DNA from 2 places in the Methylobacterium sp. AC433 genome. Region 2 is predicted to be linked to the other one. Evidence: riboswitches for the same ligand, from Rfam matches in the RefSeq annotation. Region 2 holds a riboswitch; the other holds the start of a gene.
The links. A riboswitch is a leader RNA that binds a small molecule or an ion and turns the genes downstream of it on or off. The one in region 2 is predicted to bind thiamine pyrophosphate.
Positions count from the first base shown of each region.

Region 1: it holds a riboswitch for thiamine pyrophosphate, as region 2 does, so the genes downstream of both, thiC (phosphomethylpyrimidine synthase ThiC) here and thiO (glycine oxidase ThiO) in region 2, are expected to answer to the same signal.

Region 1 covers NZ_CEEDBN010000005.1:60,566-67,499, reverse strand. Annotated here, with positions in the region: gene thiC (phosphomethylpyrimidine synthase ThiC) at 162-2,054, opposite strand; TPP riboswitch at 2,133-2,241, opposite strand; gene AC0IWM_RS09865 (BA14K family protein) at 2,391-3,095, shown strand; gene AC0IWM_RS09860 (hypothetical protein) at 3,194-3,448, opposite strand; gene AC0IWM_RS09855 (hypothetical protein) at 3,565-3,795, opposite strand; gene AC0IWM_RS09850 (zinc metalloprotease) at 3,982-4,749, opposite strand; gene AC0IWM_RS09845 (alpha/beta hydrolase) at 4,981-5,826, shown strand; gene AC0IWM_RS09840 (restriction endonuclease) at 5,851-6,225, shown strand; gene AC0IWM_RS09835 (acyltransferase family protein) at 6,349-6,934, shown strand, end outside.
Region 2 covers NZ_CEEDBN010000006.1:32,176-39,109, forward strand. Annotated here, with positions in the region: gene rpoD (RNA polymerase sigma factor RpoD) at 1-1,725, shown strand, start outside; gene AC0IWM_RS11035 (adenylate/guanylate cyclase domain-containing protein) at 2,039-3,286, shown strand; TPP riboswitch at 3,348-3,476, shown strand; gene thiO (glycine oxidase ThiO) at 3,553-4,758, shown strand; gene thiS (sulfur carrier protein ThiS) at 4,755-4,967, shown strand; gene thiG (thiazole synthase) at 5,020-5,805, shown strand; gene AC0IWM_RS11055 (thiamine phosphate synthase) at 5,849-6,508, shown strand; gene AC0IWM_RS11060 (NAD(P)H-dependent flavin oxidoreductase) at 6,524-6,934, shown strand, end outside.

The DNA.
Region 1 (6,934 bases), on a different contig from region 2:
GGGAAAGGCGCCCGGGAGATCGCGCCGGGCACCCCGCCCGCTCTCCGATGCCTCCGAAGCGCGCGCGGACACGGCTCTCGAATTCCGTGCGCCGCGGGCGGTCCTTTCGCGCGCTGCCTGTCCCGGGCCGGTCAGTTGAGACTGGCCCGGGACACAGCCCCCTACTCCGCCGCGTCGACGTAGAGCTTGCCGCCCTCGGCCTGGAACTCGGCGGATTTCGCCGCCATGCCGGCCTCGCGCTCGGCCGCGCTCAGGGGCGCGGCCTCGCCGAGCACCTGCCCGGCCGCCTCCATCGCCAGCACCTCGGCGCGCAGGTCCTGCGTGATCTTCATCGAGCAGAACTTCGGGCCGCACATCGAGCAGAAATGCGCGACCTTGTGGGCGTCCTTCGGCAGGGTCTCGTCGTGGTAGGCGCGCGCCGTGTCGGGGTCGAGGGAGAGGTTGAACTGGTCCTCCCAGCGGAAGTCGAACCGGGCCCGCGACAGGGCGTCGTCGCGCAGCTGCGCCGCCGGGTGGCCCTTGGCGAGGTCGGCGGCATGGGCCGCGATCTTGTAGGTGATCACGCCTTCCTTGACGTCGTCGCGGTTGGGCAGACCGAGATGCTCCTTCGGGGTGACGTAGCAGAGCATGGCGCAGCCGAACCAGCCGATCATCGCGGCGCCGATGCCGGAGGTGATGTGGTCGTAGCCGGGGGCGATGTCGGTGGTCAGCGGGCCGAGGGTGTAGAACGGCGCCTCGCCGCACTCCACGAGCTGCTTCTCCATGTTCACCTTGATCTTGTGCATCGGCACGTGGCCGGGGCCCTCGATCATGGTCTGGCAGCCCTTGTCCCAGGCGATCTTGGTGAGCTCGCCCAGGGTCTCCAGCTCGGCGAACTGCGCCGCGTCGTTGGCATCCGCGATGGAGCCGGGGCGCAGGCCGTCGCCGAGCGAGAACGAGACGTCGTAGGCCCGCATGATGTCGCAGATCTCGTCGAAGCGCTCGTAGAGGAACGACTCCCGGTGACCGGCGAGGCACCAGCGCGCCATGATCGAGCCGCCGCGCGAGACGATGCCGGTGACCCGGCGCGCGGTGAGCGGCACGTGGGCGAGGCGCACGCCCGCATGGATCGTGAAGTAGTCGATGCCCTGCTCGGCCTGCTCGATCAGGGTGTCCTTGAAGACCTCCCAGTCGAGCTTCAGCGGGTCGCCGCCGACCTTCTCCAGGGCCTGGTAGATCGGCACGGTGCCGATCGGAACCGGCGAGTTGCGCACGATCCACGAGCGGATGTTGTGGATGTTGCGGCCCGTCGAGAGGTCCATCACCGTGTCGGCGCCCCAGCGGGTCGCCCAGACCAGCTTCTCGACCTCCTCGGCGGCCGAGGACGTCACGGCGGAATTGCCGATATTGGCGTTGATCTTCACCAGGAAGTTGCGGCCGATCGCCATCGGCTCCACCTCCGGGTGGTTGATGTTGGCCGGGATGATGGCGCGGCCCCGGGCCACCTCGTCGCGGACGAACTCGGGCGTGATGAAGGCCGGCAGGGACGCGCCGAAGCTGTTGCCGTCGGCCAGCGCCGCCTGCGCGCCCTCCAGCATCGTCTGGCGGGCGAGGTTCTCGCGGTTGGCGACGTAGATCATCTCCTCGGTGATGATCCCGGCGCGGGCGAACTCGTACTGCGTCACCATCTGGCCGGGGCCGGCCTTGCGGATCTCGCGGGTGGCCGGGCACGGGGCCACGAGCTTGTCCTCGGGCACGAAGCCGTTGTCCTCGGGCTTGACCGCGCGCGGGGTCACCGTGGCGTAGCCGCGCCGAGCGATCCAGGGCTCGCGCACCAGCGGCAGGCCGGCATGGAGGTCGATCTTGGCATCCGTCTCCGTGTAGGGACCCGACGGATCGTAGACCCGCACAGGGGCCTCCTTCGGATCGCTGAGCGTGATCTCGCGGAACGGCACCCGGATGTCGTCGTGCCCGGCCACGGGCGCGTAGACCTTGCGCGAGCCCATGATCGGGCCGGTGGTCACCGCCTGCGGCTGGCCCTGCGGCAGATCCTTCGGGAGAACGGGTGCATTCATCGGTTTCGCTCCTGGCGTGGGAGACGATCCGGTTCATGGGCGGAGGGATTGGACGGGATGGCGCCTGGAGATTCGCGCCGTCGTTGAGATTCCCGTCCCTCCGCCGGTACGAACCGGATCAGGTTCAAGGGTCAGGGCGACGCGCCCAATCTCAGCTCCCGTACTCGGAGCCCCCCTCGGAATGCTTCCAGATTCGAGGTCGGCGGCCGTTTTGTCAATCACCGGTCCGGCAAACCGACGCGGAAGGGCGTGTGAAACGAACTTTATCGTCAGGCCCCGCGTTCGTTAACCAGAAGTTCGACCCTCGGGGTCGGCACACGAACGACAGGTTCTCCCATGAAGCGCATATTCCTGGCATCGGCCGCCCTGGTCGGCGCCCTCTCGATGATTCCCGCCTCCGCCGATGCGCGTCCGGGCGGTGGCGGCGGCGGCTTCCGGGGTGGCGGCGGCGGCTTCCATGGCGGTGGCATGGGCGGCGGCGGGTTCCGCGGCGGCAACTTCGGTGGGGGTGGCTTCCGCGGCGGTCTCGCTCAGGGCGGCGGGTTCCGCGGCGGCAACTTCGGCGGCGGCGGGTTCCGCGGCGGCCTGGCGCAGGGTGGCTTCAACCGCGGCGGGGCTGTCGGCGTGGGTGCCGTCGGCGCCGGAGCGGGCCTTGCTGCCGGCAACGGCTTCCGGGGCGATCGCGGCGGCTTCAACCGGGGCGGCGCCTATGCCGGACGCGGCTACGGCTACCGCCGCGGCTACGGCGGGCTCGGCCTCGGGCTCGGCCTGGGTCTCGCAGGAGCCGGGATCGGCTACGGCCTCGGCAGCGCCTATGGCGGCTACTACGGCGACGACTACTATGCCGGCGGTTATGCCCCGGCCTATTACGGCGGCTACGCGCCCTATGGTGGCGGCTATGCCGCGACGGGCTACGAGGCCGGTCCGGAAGTCGCCACCGGCGGCGACGACGTCGCCTACTGCGTCCAGCGCTTCCGCTCCTACGACCGCCGCACCGGGACCTATCTCGGCAATGACGGCCAGCGCCACGCCTGCCCCTGACGGCTGACGCGTCACCGCAGCATCGAGGGGCTCCGCCGCGAGGCGGAGCCCTTTTTCGCGTTTCGAGACCCGGGCTTGCGGACGCCGAGGGTGCCGCTTCAGGACCCCTGCAGGCTCTCGGCGAAATCGTCCGGCACCTCGCCGAAGCTGCCGAGGATGGATGCGCTCTCCAGTTCCCCCGTCTCGTCGTCGGCCACGACCTTGATCGCCGCCGTACCGGGGAAGCGCGCCGCCATGGCCTCGGCTTTCTTCAGCGCCCCACTCTCCGTCACCGCCACCTCGCGGTCCCCCGGCGAGAGCCGCTTGCGCTTGAGCACGAAGGTCTGCACCAGGAACGTCGTCTTGAGGGCCATCGCGGGGTCTCTCCACCGGGCGCACCGGATCGCGTCGGGTCCGGAGGTCGAGGGGCACCTAGCACGAAAGCTCGCTCGGCCCCCACGATGCCCGAATGCCGCGGCTGCCCGTCCAGTCAGGGTTCGTCCGATTCCGGGTCATGGGACGCGTCGAGGCGCTGGATCAGGCGGCTACCGTCCCAGAGCTCGACCGACCGTCCATCCACGAAGTCTCGGGCCCGCTCGATGGCCTCGGCCTCGGTGCAGCCCGCGAGGGATTTGGTGCGAAGGACACGGCCGGAAGCGTCGAGCAGGAGAACGCGGTAGGCGTGAGGCGAGGCCTGCCGCCCCGACGTATCGTCACGCATGCTGTGCTCACGACCTCGACCATCGCCGCCATCGGGCGCGACGCCCCGGATTCCGAGCCCTGCACGACCTGTCCGCACCCGCGGCAAGCGTACGGCCCGGCTCGCTGACGGACACATTGCATCGCAGGCATTCAGCCGGCAAATCAAATATCGCGCCCCGTCCGCCGTGGCGGAGCATCTGCTCCATCACCAGAGGCGAACGAGCCTGAAACCGGCGATCACATCGGCGAGATCGATACCGAACGTCTCGGTCAACAGCAGGCTGGCCCGGAACAGGGGTCGGGTGAAAGCCGAGGAAGCCAGGAACAGGCCCAGCAGGACGAGGCTCGGACGCCGGGCCATCCGGTCCGTCCAGGATAAGATGGCGGTTCCGGAGTCGGGCAGCCATGGCCGGAGGATGCCGTAGCCGTCCAGGCCCGGGACCGGCATCAGGCCGAGGACCAGGGCCGTCCCCTGGAACAGAACCGAGACGGCGAGAACCGCCCGCAGGGTCTCGGCCTCCGCACTCGTCAGGCCGTAGAGCAGCGCGAGCGTGAGAAGGAAGGCGAAGCTCATCGCCGGACCGGCCGCAGCCACCGCGGATTGCCGGCCCCGGCTCAGCCTTCCCTCGGGCGGTACACCGGCTCCGCCGGGAAACCCGATGCCGCCCAAGATGGTGAACAGGGCCGGCAGCAGCATGGTCGCCACAGGGGCGGGCGCCCGCAGCGGATCAAGGGTCAGCGCCCCGGTCGGAGCCAGGCCGCAATGGCGCGCGGCGCGCGCATGGCCGTACTCGTGCAGGCACTGGCCGAGCACCCAGCCGGCCATCAGAAACACGAAGGCGGCGCCCGAGCCCGCGAGTGCCCCGGCACCGATGCCGAAGCCGATTCCGCAGAAGATCAGCCCGAGGAGGAGCACGTTCGGGCTCAGGCCCGGAATGCCCGCGGCCCGTCCATCGCCGGACGATCCCGTCATGGCGCGCGGCGCCGGACCGGTGCGGGCCGGACGGCCCGGTCGTGCACTTGCTCGAGCCGGCGGCGGGGGGAGACGGGAACGGGCGTTTTCACGCGACGCAACATCGCTGGTGACACGCCAAAGTCCAGTCCCTACCTCTCGGACACGCCCCGAAGCCCCTTCCTCGGGTCCGGCGCCCCGCCATGACACCTCGAGGCTTCGCCGGATCGCGGCCTCCCATCAGTCGAGCGCATGCGTCTTCTCGCTTCCCTCGTGGCCACCGCGTTCCTCGGGCTCTCCCTCCTGGGAGTCACGCTCCTGACCGTGTTCCAGCGCCACCTGATCTACCCCGGCGCCTTCCGCGGCCAGGCGCCCGCTCCGGCCCGGCCGGCACCGGCGGGCACGGAGGCGGTCAGCCTGCCGACGGCCGACGGGGAGCGCCTGCTCGGGTTCTGGCGCGCGCCGGAGCCGGGCTGCCCCATCATCCTAACCCTCCACGGCAACGGCTCGCGCCCGGAGCCCGGCGCGGCGCGCTTTGCCGGCGCGCCCTGGCGCGCCGCAGGCTGGGGCGTCCTCGCCATCGCCTATCGCGGCTATCCCGGCTCGACCGGGAGCCCGAGCGAGGCGGGCCTGATCGCCGACGGGCAGGCGGCCTACGCGCTGGTCCAGGCCCGGGCGCCCGGGGCGCCGGTGCTGCTGCACGGGCACTCCCTCGGCGCCGCGGTGGCGGTGGCCCTGGCCGAGAGCCGGCCGCATCTCGGCCTCTACCTCGAGGCGCCGTTCGATTCCCTCTCGGCCATCGTCGCCGGGCGTTTCCCGTACCTGCCGACCCGCCTGCTCCTGCAGGACACGTTCCGGTCCGATTCCCGCATCGCCGCGGGTACCGGGCCGGTGCTCATCGTCCATGGCGCGGACGATGCGGTCGTGCCCAGGGCGCATGCCGAGCGGCTGGCCGCACTCGCCGGTCCGCGCGCGCGAATGACGGTGATCGCCGGCGACCACGTGTCCATCCTCGGGACGCAGGATCGGCAGGCCCTCGATGTCTTCGGATCGAACGATCCGGCCTGCCGCCCCCTTGTCCCGCCAGCGGTCCGCTGACGGACCCATCCGACGGAGAGGCCCTTGGGACGACGAGCCCGACTCTGGCGCAACGACGACCCGGCGACGCACGGTCCACAGGCCAAGCCTGCGGTCACCTGCCCGCTCTGCGAGCGGCCGATCCCGCCCCATGCCAAATCGAGCCTGCATCACCTGACCCCGAAGCTGAAGGGCGGAGCGCGGGCCGGTACGGTGCGCCTGCACCAGATCTGCCACTCGGCGATCCACGCCCGCTTCAGCGAGGCCGAGATCGCCCGCCGCCTCGCCGAGGTGGACGCCCTGCGGGCCGCACCCGAGATGGCGGAGTTCCTGGCCTGGATCCGCACGAAGCCGGACGACTTCCATGCGGCGACCCGCATGACGCGCGGCCGCCGGGGCGCCAAGCGCAACCCGCACTGAAGGCCGCGATTCGCGACGGCGCCTTTACCGTCCGTTCGGTATGATCGCCGAGCGTTCCGGCCCGTATCCCCATCCTTAAGACCTCGCGCCCGAGGATCGCAGCCCTGTGAGCGGGGACGGATCATGGCGGCGGTCGAGGCTGGGCAGGGAGCGGGGCGGCACGCGGCGGGGTCCCCCGAGGATGCGAACCGGCTCGCCTGGGTGGATGTCGCCAAGGGCCTCTGCATCATCCTGGTTGTGATGATGCACTCGACCCTGGGCGCCGGCATCGCCATGGAGGGCGAGGGCTTCCTCCACACCGTCGTGGCCTTCGCGCGCCCCTTCCGCATCCCGGACTTCTTCCTGCTGTCGGGACTGTTCCTCGGGCGGGTGATCGACCGCGACTGGCGCCTGTTCCTCGACAGGCGCCTCGTGCACTTCGTCTATTTCTACGTCCTCTGGGTGCTGATCCAGTCGGCCTTCAAGTATGGCCAGATCACCGACGGTGCCGGTCCCGGCGCCTTCGTGGCCCACCTCGCCCTGGCCGTCGTCGAGCCCTACTCGACCCTGTGGTTCATCTACCTGCTGGCGGTGTTCTCGGTCCTGACCAAGGCCCTGCGGCCGGTGCCGACGGCCTGGCTCCTCGGCGGGGCGGCTCTGCTGCAGGTCCTGCCCGTCCATACCGGCTCGGAACTGATCAACGAGTTCTGCGACCGCTACGTCTGGTTCC
Region 2 (6,934 bases):
GCCAAGGGCGACGACGAGGACGAGGAGGGCGCGGAGGGGACGGAGGTCGCCGAGATCGCGCCCGCCAAGCCCCTCGCCGTGCGCGAGACCACCGCCAAGGAGCCGACCGACCGCACGGACGATCCCGTGCGCATGTACCTGCGCGAGATGGGCTCGGTGGAGCTCCTGTCCCGCGAGGGCGAGATCGCCATCGCCAAGCGGATCGAGGCCGGGCGCGAAGCGATGATCGCCGGGCTTTGCGAGAGCCCGCTGACCTTCCAGGCCATCATCATCTGGCGCGACGAGCTCGTCGACGGCCGGGTGCTCCTGCGCGAGATCATCGACCTCGAAGCTACCTATGCGGGCCCCGACGCGAAGAACGCGATGCAGATCGCCGACGGCGCCGAGGAGAGCGAGGAATCCGAGGGAGAGACGCCGGCGCCGCCCGAGGGCGACGACGAGGACGACATGGAGAACAACGTCTCCCTGGCGGCCATGGAGACGGAGATCAAGCCGCGCGTCCTCGAGACGTTCGACAACATCGCCAACAATTACCGCAAGCTGCGCAAGCTGCAGATCGAGCATGCCGAGCTCAAGGCCGCGGGCGGCAGCCGTACCGATGCGCAGGAGCGCAAGCAGGACGAGCTGAAGGACGCCGTCGTCACCGACGTGAAGTCGCTCTCCCTCAACGCCAACCGCATCGAGGCCCTGGTCGAGCAGCTCTACGACATCAACAAGCGCCTCATCTCCCACGAGGGCCGCCTGATGCGCTACGCCGAGAGCCACGGCGTCGCCCGCGACGAGTTCCTGCGCCACTACCAGGGCTGGGAGCTCGATCCGAACTGGATGGAGCGCGTCGGCAGCCTCGGCGGCCGCGGCTGGAAGAACCTCGTCGAGAAGGGCTCGAACGAGGTCGCCCGCCTGCGCGAGCAGATCCTGACCCTCGCCTCGGAGACGGGCCTGGAGATCGGCGAGTACCGCAAGATCGTCAACATGGTCCAGAAGGGCGAGCGCGAAGCCCGCCAGGCCAAGAAGGAGATGATCGAGGCCAACCTCCGCCTCGTGATCTCGATCGCCAAGAAGTACACCAACCGCGGCCTGCAGTTCCTGGACCTGATCCAGGAGGGCAATATAGGCCTGATGAAGGCCGTCGATAAGTTCGAATATCGTCGCGGCTACAAGTTCTCGACCTACGCCACCTGGTGGATCCGTCAGGCGATCACCCGCTCGATCGCCGATCAGGCCCGCACCATCCGCATTCCGGTGCACATGATCGAGACGATCAACAAGATCGTCCGCACCTCGCGCCAGATGCTGCACGAGATCGGCCGCGAGCCGACTCCGGAGGAACTGGCCGAGAAGCTGGCGATGCCGCTGGAGAAGGTGCGCAAGGTCCTCAAGATCGCCAAGGAGCCGATCTCCCTGGAGACGCCCATCGGTGACGAGGAGGACAGCCACCTCGGCGACTTCATCGAGGACAAGAACGTCGTCCTGCCGATCGACGCGGCGATCCAGTCGAACCTGCGCGAGACGACCACGCGCGTGCTCGCCTCGCTCACGCCCCGCGAGGAGCGCGTGCTGCGCATGCGCTTCGGCATCGGCATGAACACCGACCACACCCTCGAGGAGGTCGGCCAGCAATTCTCGGTGACCCGCGAGCGTATCCGTCAGATCGAGGCGAAGGCCTTGCGCAAGCTCAAGCACCCGAGCCGGTCGCGCAAGCTCCGGAGCTTCCTCGACAACTGAGGTATTCGATCGCGCCGGCTCGGCCCGGTGCCCCGATCTTTCGAAAGAGCCGGCTCCCCTTGGGGCCGGCTCTTTCCTTTCGATGATGGTGCACGTTGCCGACACAGGAACGAGACAGCATCCGGCGCTGCGCGGGCGCCGGGTCTGTCACCGGAGACCAGTCGTCGACGCGACAGGCGAAACCCGTGTCGCCAGTTTGGCGTCGATGTTCGACGTCTGGTCTGCGCGGTTGAAGCGGTCACGCCCGCACGATACTCACAAAACCCGAACGGTCGCCGTTGCCGGACGCCGCTTCCCAACCCACCTTGGCCATATGCTCGATCGAGGCCCGCCCCAGCCTTCCCCCACCGCCGAAGCCGATGGCTCGGAGGCGGCCGATGTCCCGTTCGGCGCGCTTCAGGAGTGCGTGGCCCTGCGCGACTGGCTTCTGAGCGAGGGCGCCCGGATGCCGAAGGCCGAAGAGCTGCTCTCCGGCCTCGCCGAGCGTCTGATCCGGCTCGATGTGCCGGTCGATCGGGCCACCACCGCCATCGATGCCCTGCATTCCGAGTATTCCGGCGTCGGTCGGTTCTGGACCCGCGAGGCGGGCTCCTCCGTCCGCCTGTTCCCGCACGGGGAAGCTTCCGACAAGGCCTACCGCGAAAGCCCGTTCTTCCGCGTCCACGAGACCGGCGAGTGGCTGATCCTCGACCTCGCCGAGACGCCCGACGATGCCTTCGCGGTGATCCCCGACCTGAAGGCGGAGGGCTACCGGTACTACATCGTCGCGCCGCTGTTCTTCACCAACGGGACCCGCAACGGGATCTCGTTCGCCACCCGGTCCGAACTCGGTTTTCGCGATGAGGACGTGGCGATCCTGCGTTTCATCATGCCGACGCTGGCCGCCGTCATGGAGATGCGCAGCGTCAACAAGCAGCTGGATCACGTCCTTCGGATCTATGTCGGGGACGAACCGCACAAGGCGATCCTCGGCGGCTCCATCCGGCGCGGGCACGTCCAGCGCATCCGCTCGGCGATCCTGTTCGCGGACATGCGCGACTACACCCGCATCTCCGCCGACATGACACCGGAGGAGGCGGTCGACCTCCTGAACATCTTCTTCGACTGCCTGGTGCCGGCCATCGAGCGCGAGGGCGGCGAGGTCCTGAAATATCTCGGCGATGGCCTGCTGGCGATCTTTCGCGAGCCTGGGGACGACCTCGGCGGCGCCGCGAAAGGGGCACTCACGGCCTCGCAGAGTGCCATGGCGGCGCTGGCCGAGGCCAACGCACTCGGCCGGTTCGCCAATCCGGTCGCGGCCGGCATCGCCCTGCATCACGGCGAGGCCGCCTACGGCAATGTGGGTTCGGGCGCGCGCCTCGACTTCACCGTGATCGGGCGTGACGTGAACCTCGCCAGCCGCGTCGCCCGCCTGAACCGGACGCTGGGCGAGCCGATCCTGATGACGAAGCCCTTCGTCGACTTCCTCTGGGACATGCCGGAACCCCTGGGCGAACACGCCCTCGACGGCTTCGCCGAACCGATGGGCGTCTATCGTCCCGTGCGTCCACCGGCCTCGTGAATCGCAGGCGGGCCGAAGCGCCCCTGGGGATTGACCCGGGCGCAGGGACGGCCCACATCAAGGGCGTTCCAGGGAGATCCCCGGCAAGGGGCTGAGAAACCGATGGCCGTCCGTTCGCGGATGGCGGCGCGGAAATCCTTCGAACCTGACCCGGTTCATACCGGCGTAGGGATTGGACCGCGGGTTTCTCCACGAGCCCGGCACGCTTCACCGTTCGAAGCTGCAGCCCCACCAATCTCGACGCTGTAGCGGAGATTGCGTTGGACGTGACCCCGAACTCCTTCCTCAACCTGCGACGGACGCACGGTGCAGCGCCGCCGGCCGCCACGGTCCCGGCGCGCAGCGACGTGGTCGTGGTCGGCGCCGGCCTGATCGGCCTGTCCGCCGCCTGGCGCCTGGCGCAGGGCGGGCGCTCCGTGACCGTCCTGGAGCGCGACACCGTCGGCGCCGGGGCGAGCCTCGCCGCCACCGGCATGCTGGCTCCCGCCGCCGAGCACGAACCCGGCTCGGACCCGTTGCTGCCCCTGGCGCTGGAGAGCCTGTCGCGCTGGCCGGGTTTTCGCGATGCGCTCGAGCAAGCGGCGGGTCTCGACATCGACTACCGGGAGGAGGGCACCCTGGTGCTCGCCATCGGCCGCGACGAGGTCGAGCGCCTGCGCTTCCGCCACGACCTCCAGAAGCGCTCCGGCCTCGACGCGCGCTGGCTGAGCGGCCCCGAAGTCCGGGCCCGCGAGCCGCGCCTGCGCCCGGCCGTCACCGCTGGCCTGTTCTGCCCGCACGACCATCAGGTCGATCCGAGCCGGGTGATGGCCGCCCTCGTGCGCGCCTGCCTCGCCGCCGGCGTCGCCATCGTCGAGGGCTGCGCGGTGGAGGGCCTCGACTGGACCGCCGGCCGGGTCACCGGCGTGCGCACGGGCCAGGGGCTGACCCGGGCCGACACCGTCGTGCTCGCCTCCGGCGCCTGGAGCGGGGAGGCGGGCCTCCTGCCCGACCATCTCGCCCTGCCGGTCCGCCCCTTGCGCGGACAGTCCCTCGCACTGCGGACCACCGCCCGCACCGGCACCCTCGCCCATATGGTCTGGACCGAGCAGGTCCACATGGCGCCGAAGTCCGACGGGCATCTCATCGTCGGTGCGACGGTGGAGGATTGCGGATTCCTGCCCGGTGTCACGGCCGGCGGACTCTACGCGTTGCTGGAGGGCGCCCGCCGGGTCCTGCCCGGCATCGAGGAGATGGCGGTCGAGGCGGTCTGGAGTGGCTTCCGACCGACCTCGGACGACGATGCGCCAATCATCGACGCCCTGGCGCCCGGCCTCGTCGTGGCCACGGGGCACCACCGCAACGGCTACCTGCTGGCCCCTGCCACCGCCGACGCCGTGGCCGCATTGATCGCCGAAGGGGCACTGCCGGATTACGCGCGCCAGTTCGGCCGAGCCCGCTTCGCGTCGGCACCGCAAAGGGCCTTCGCATGAAGCTCACCGTCAACGGAGAGGCCCGCGAGAGCGCCGCTGCCGACCTCGATGCCCTGTTCCGGGAGGAGGCCGAGGAGACCGGCATCGACAGCCCGCAGGGCATCGCCATCGCGCTCAACGGCGCCGTGGTCCGCCGCCGCGACTGGGCCGCCACCGCCCTCAGCGACGGCGACCGGGTCGAGATCGTTCGTGCCATGCAGGGCGGATAGGTGATTGGATGAGACATTTGGCCAGGTGGATGGGATGGCTGGGAGGCCAGAAATGACCGAGTTCGCGAACGACACCGATGCTCTGGTGATCGGAGGCGTGAGCCTGGGCTCGCGCCTGTTCATCGGCACCGCCGGCTACCCGACCCAGAGCATCCTCTTCGATGCGGTGGCGGCCTCCGGGGCCGAGGTGGTCACGGCCTCGATCCGCCGCGTCTCGCTCCAGGGGCACGGCTCGGACACCCTGCGCCGGCTGAAGGGGCACCGCGTCCTGCCCAACACCGCCGGCTGCGAGACCGCCCGCGACGCGATCATGACCGCCGAACTCGCCCGCGAGGCCCTCGACACGAACTGGATCAAGGTCGAGGTCATCGGCGACCGTGAGACGCTCTATCCCGACGTGGCCGAGCTGCTGGAGGCCTGCCGCCACCTCGTCGACGACGGCTTCACCGTGCTGCCCTATTGCAACGACGATCCGGTGGTCTGCCAGCGCCTCGCCGATCTCGGCTGCGCCGCCGTGATGCCCATGGGCTCGCTGATCGGCTCCGGCATGGGCGTGGCCAACCCGGCCAACCTCGAGCTGATCTGCCGGCGCTCGCCCGTGCCGGTGATCGTCGATGCCGGCATCGGCACCGCCTCCGACGCGGTGATCGCCATGGAGCTCGGCGCCGCCGGCTGCCTCCTCAACACGGCGGTCGCCAAGGCCGACGATCCCGTGCGGATGGCCCGCGCCATGCGCGCCGCCGTTCAGGCCGGCCGGGATGCCTACCTGGCTGGCCGCATCCCGAAGCGGGGCCGGGCCGAGCCGTCGAGCCCGCAGCTCGGGCTCGTGGGCTCGTGAACCGGCCGGCGGCCGGCGCGCCCGCTCCCGCCGGCACGCTGCGATGAGCGAGCTGCCGTCGCGGCTACTGGTGGTGACCGACAGGTCCGCGACCGACTTGCCGGACGTCGCCGCCCGGCACCTCCACGACACCCTCGCGCGCCTCCTGCGGGCCGGCGCCCGCTGGATCTGGTTTCGCGAGCGGGACCTCGCGCCGGAGGCGCGGCGCGCGCTGGCCCGTGACGTCGTTCGCCTGGTGAAGGCCGAAGGCGGCGCGCTGACGATCGGCGCCGATGTGGCGCTCGCCGCCGAGCTCGGCGCCGACGGCGTCCATCTGCCCGGCGGAACGAATGCGGCTGAACTCGCCGAGGCCCGTCGGCGCCTGCCGGACGGCTGGATCGGAGTGTCGGCGCATGCGCCGGACGAGGTCGCGATGGCGGCGCGTGCCGGTGCAGACTACGCCACCCTCAGCCCCATCTTTCCCACCCCGAGCAAGCCGGGCTACGGTCCGGCCCTCGGGCCGGAAGCGATCCGGATCGCGACCGGATTCGGCATGCCGGTGATCGCCCTCGGGGGCATCACGGTCGATCGCGTGGAGGCCTGCCGTTCCGCCGGTGCCGCCGGCGTCGCGGTGATGGGCGCGCTGATGCGCCCCCCGGATCCGACGGCCGCGGCGCGCGCCTATCTGGCCCGCCTCGCTGCGGGATCCGGCGAGCGGAGATGAACAGGGAGCCGGCACATGTGGGGCCAGAACCGTTTCCTCGAACGCGTGCCGGTGCGGCACCCGATCATCCAGGCGCCGATGATCGGACCCAAGCCGGCGCTCGCCGCCAGCGTGAGCGCGGCGGGCGGCCTCGGCTCCCTGGCCTGCGCGGCGATGAATCCGGATGCCGTGCGCAGCGAGGCCGCGGCGATCCGGGCCAGGACGGATGCCCCGTTCAACCTCAACTTCTTCTGCCACGTGCCGGAAACGCCGGATGCGGTGCGCGACGCCGCCTGGCGCAGCCGCCTCGCGCCCTATTACGCTGAGTTCGGCCTGGATCCGGCGGCGCCGATCACCATGGCGCAGCGGGCGCCCTTCGATTCGGCGATGCTCGCGGTCGTCGCCGAGGTCCGGCCGGCGGTGGTGAGCTTCCATTTCGGCCTGCCG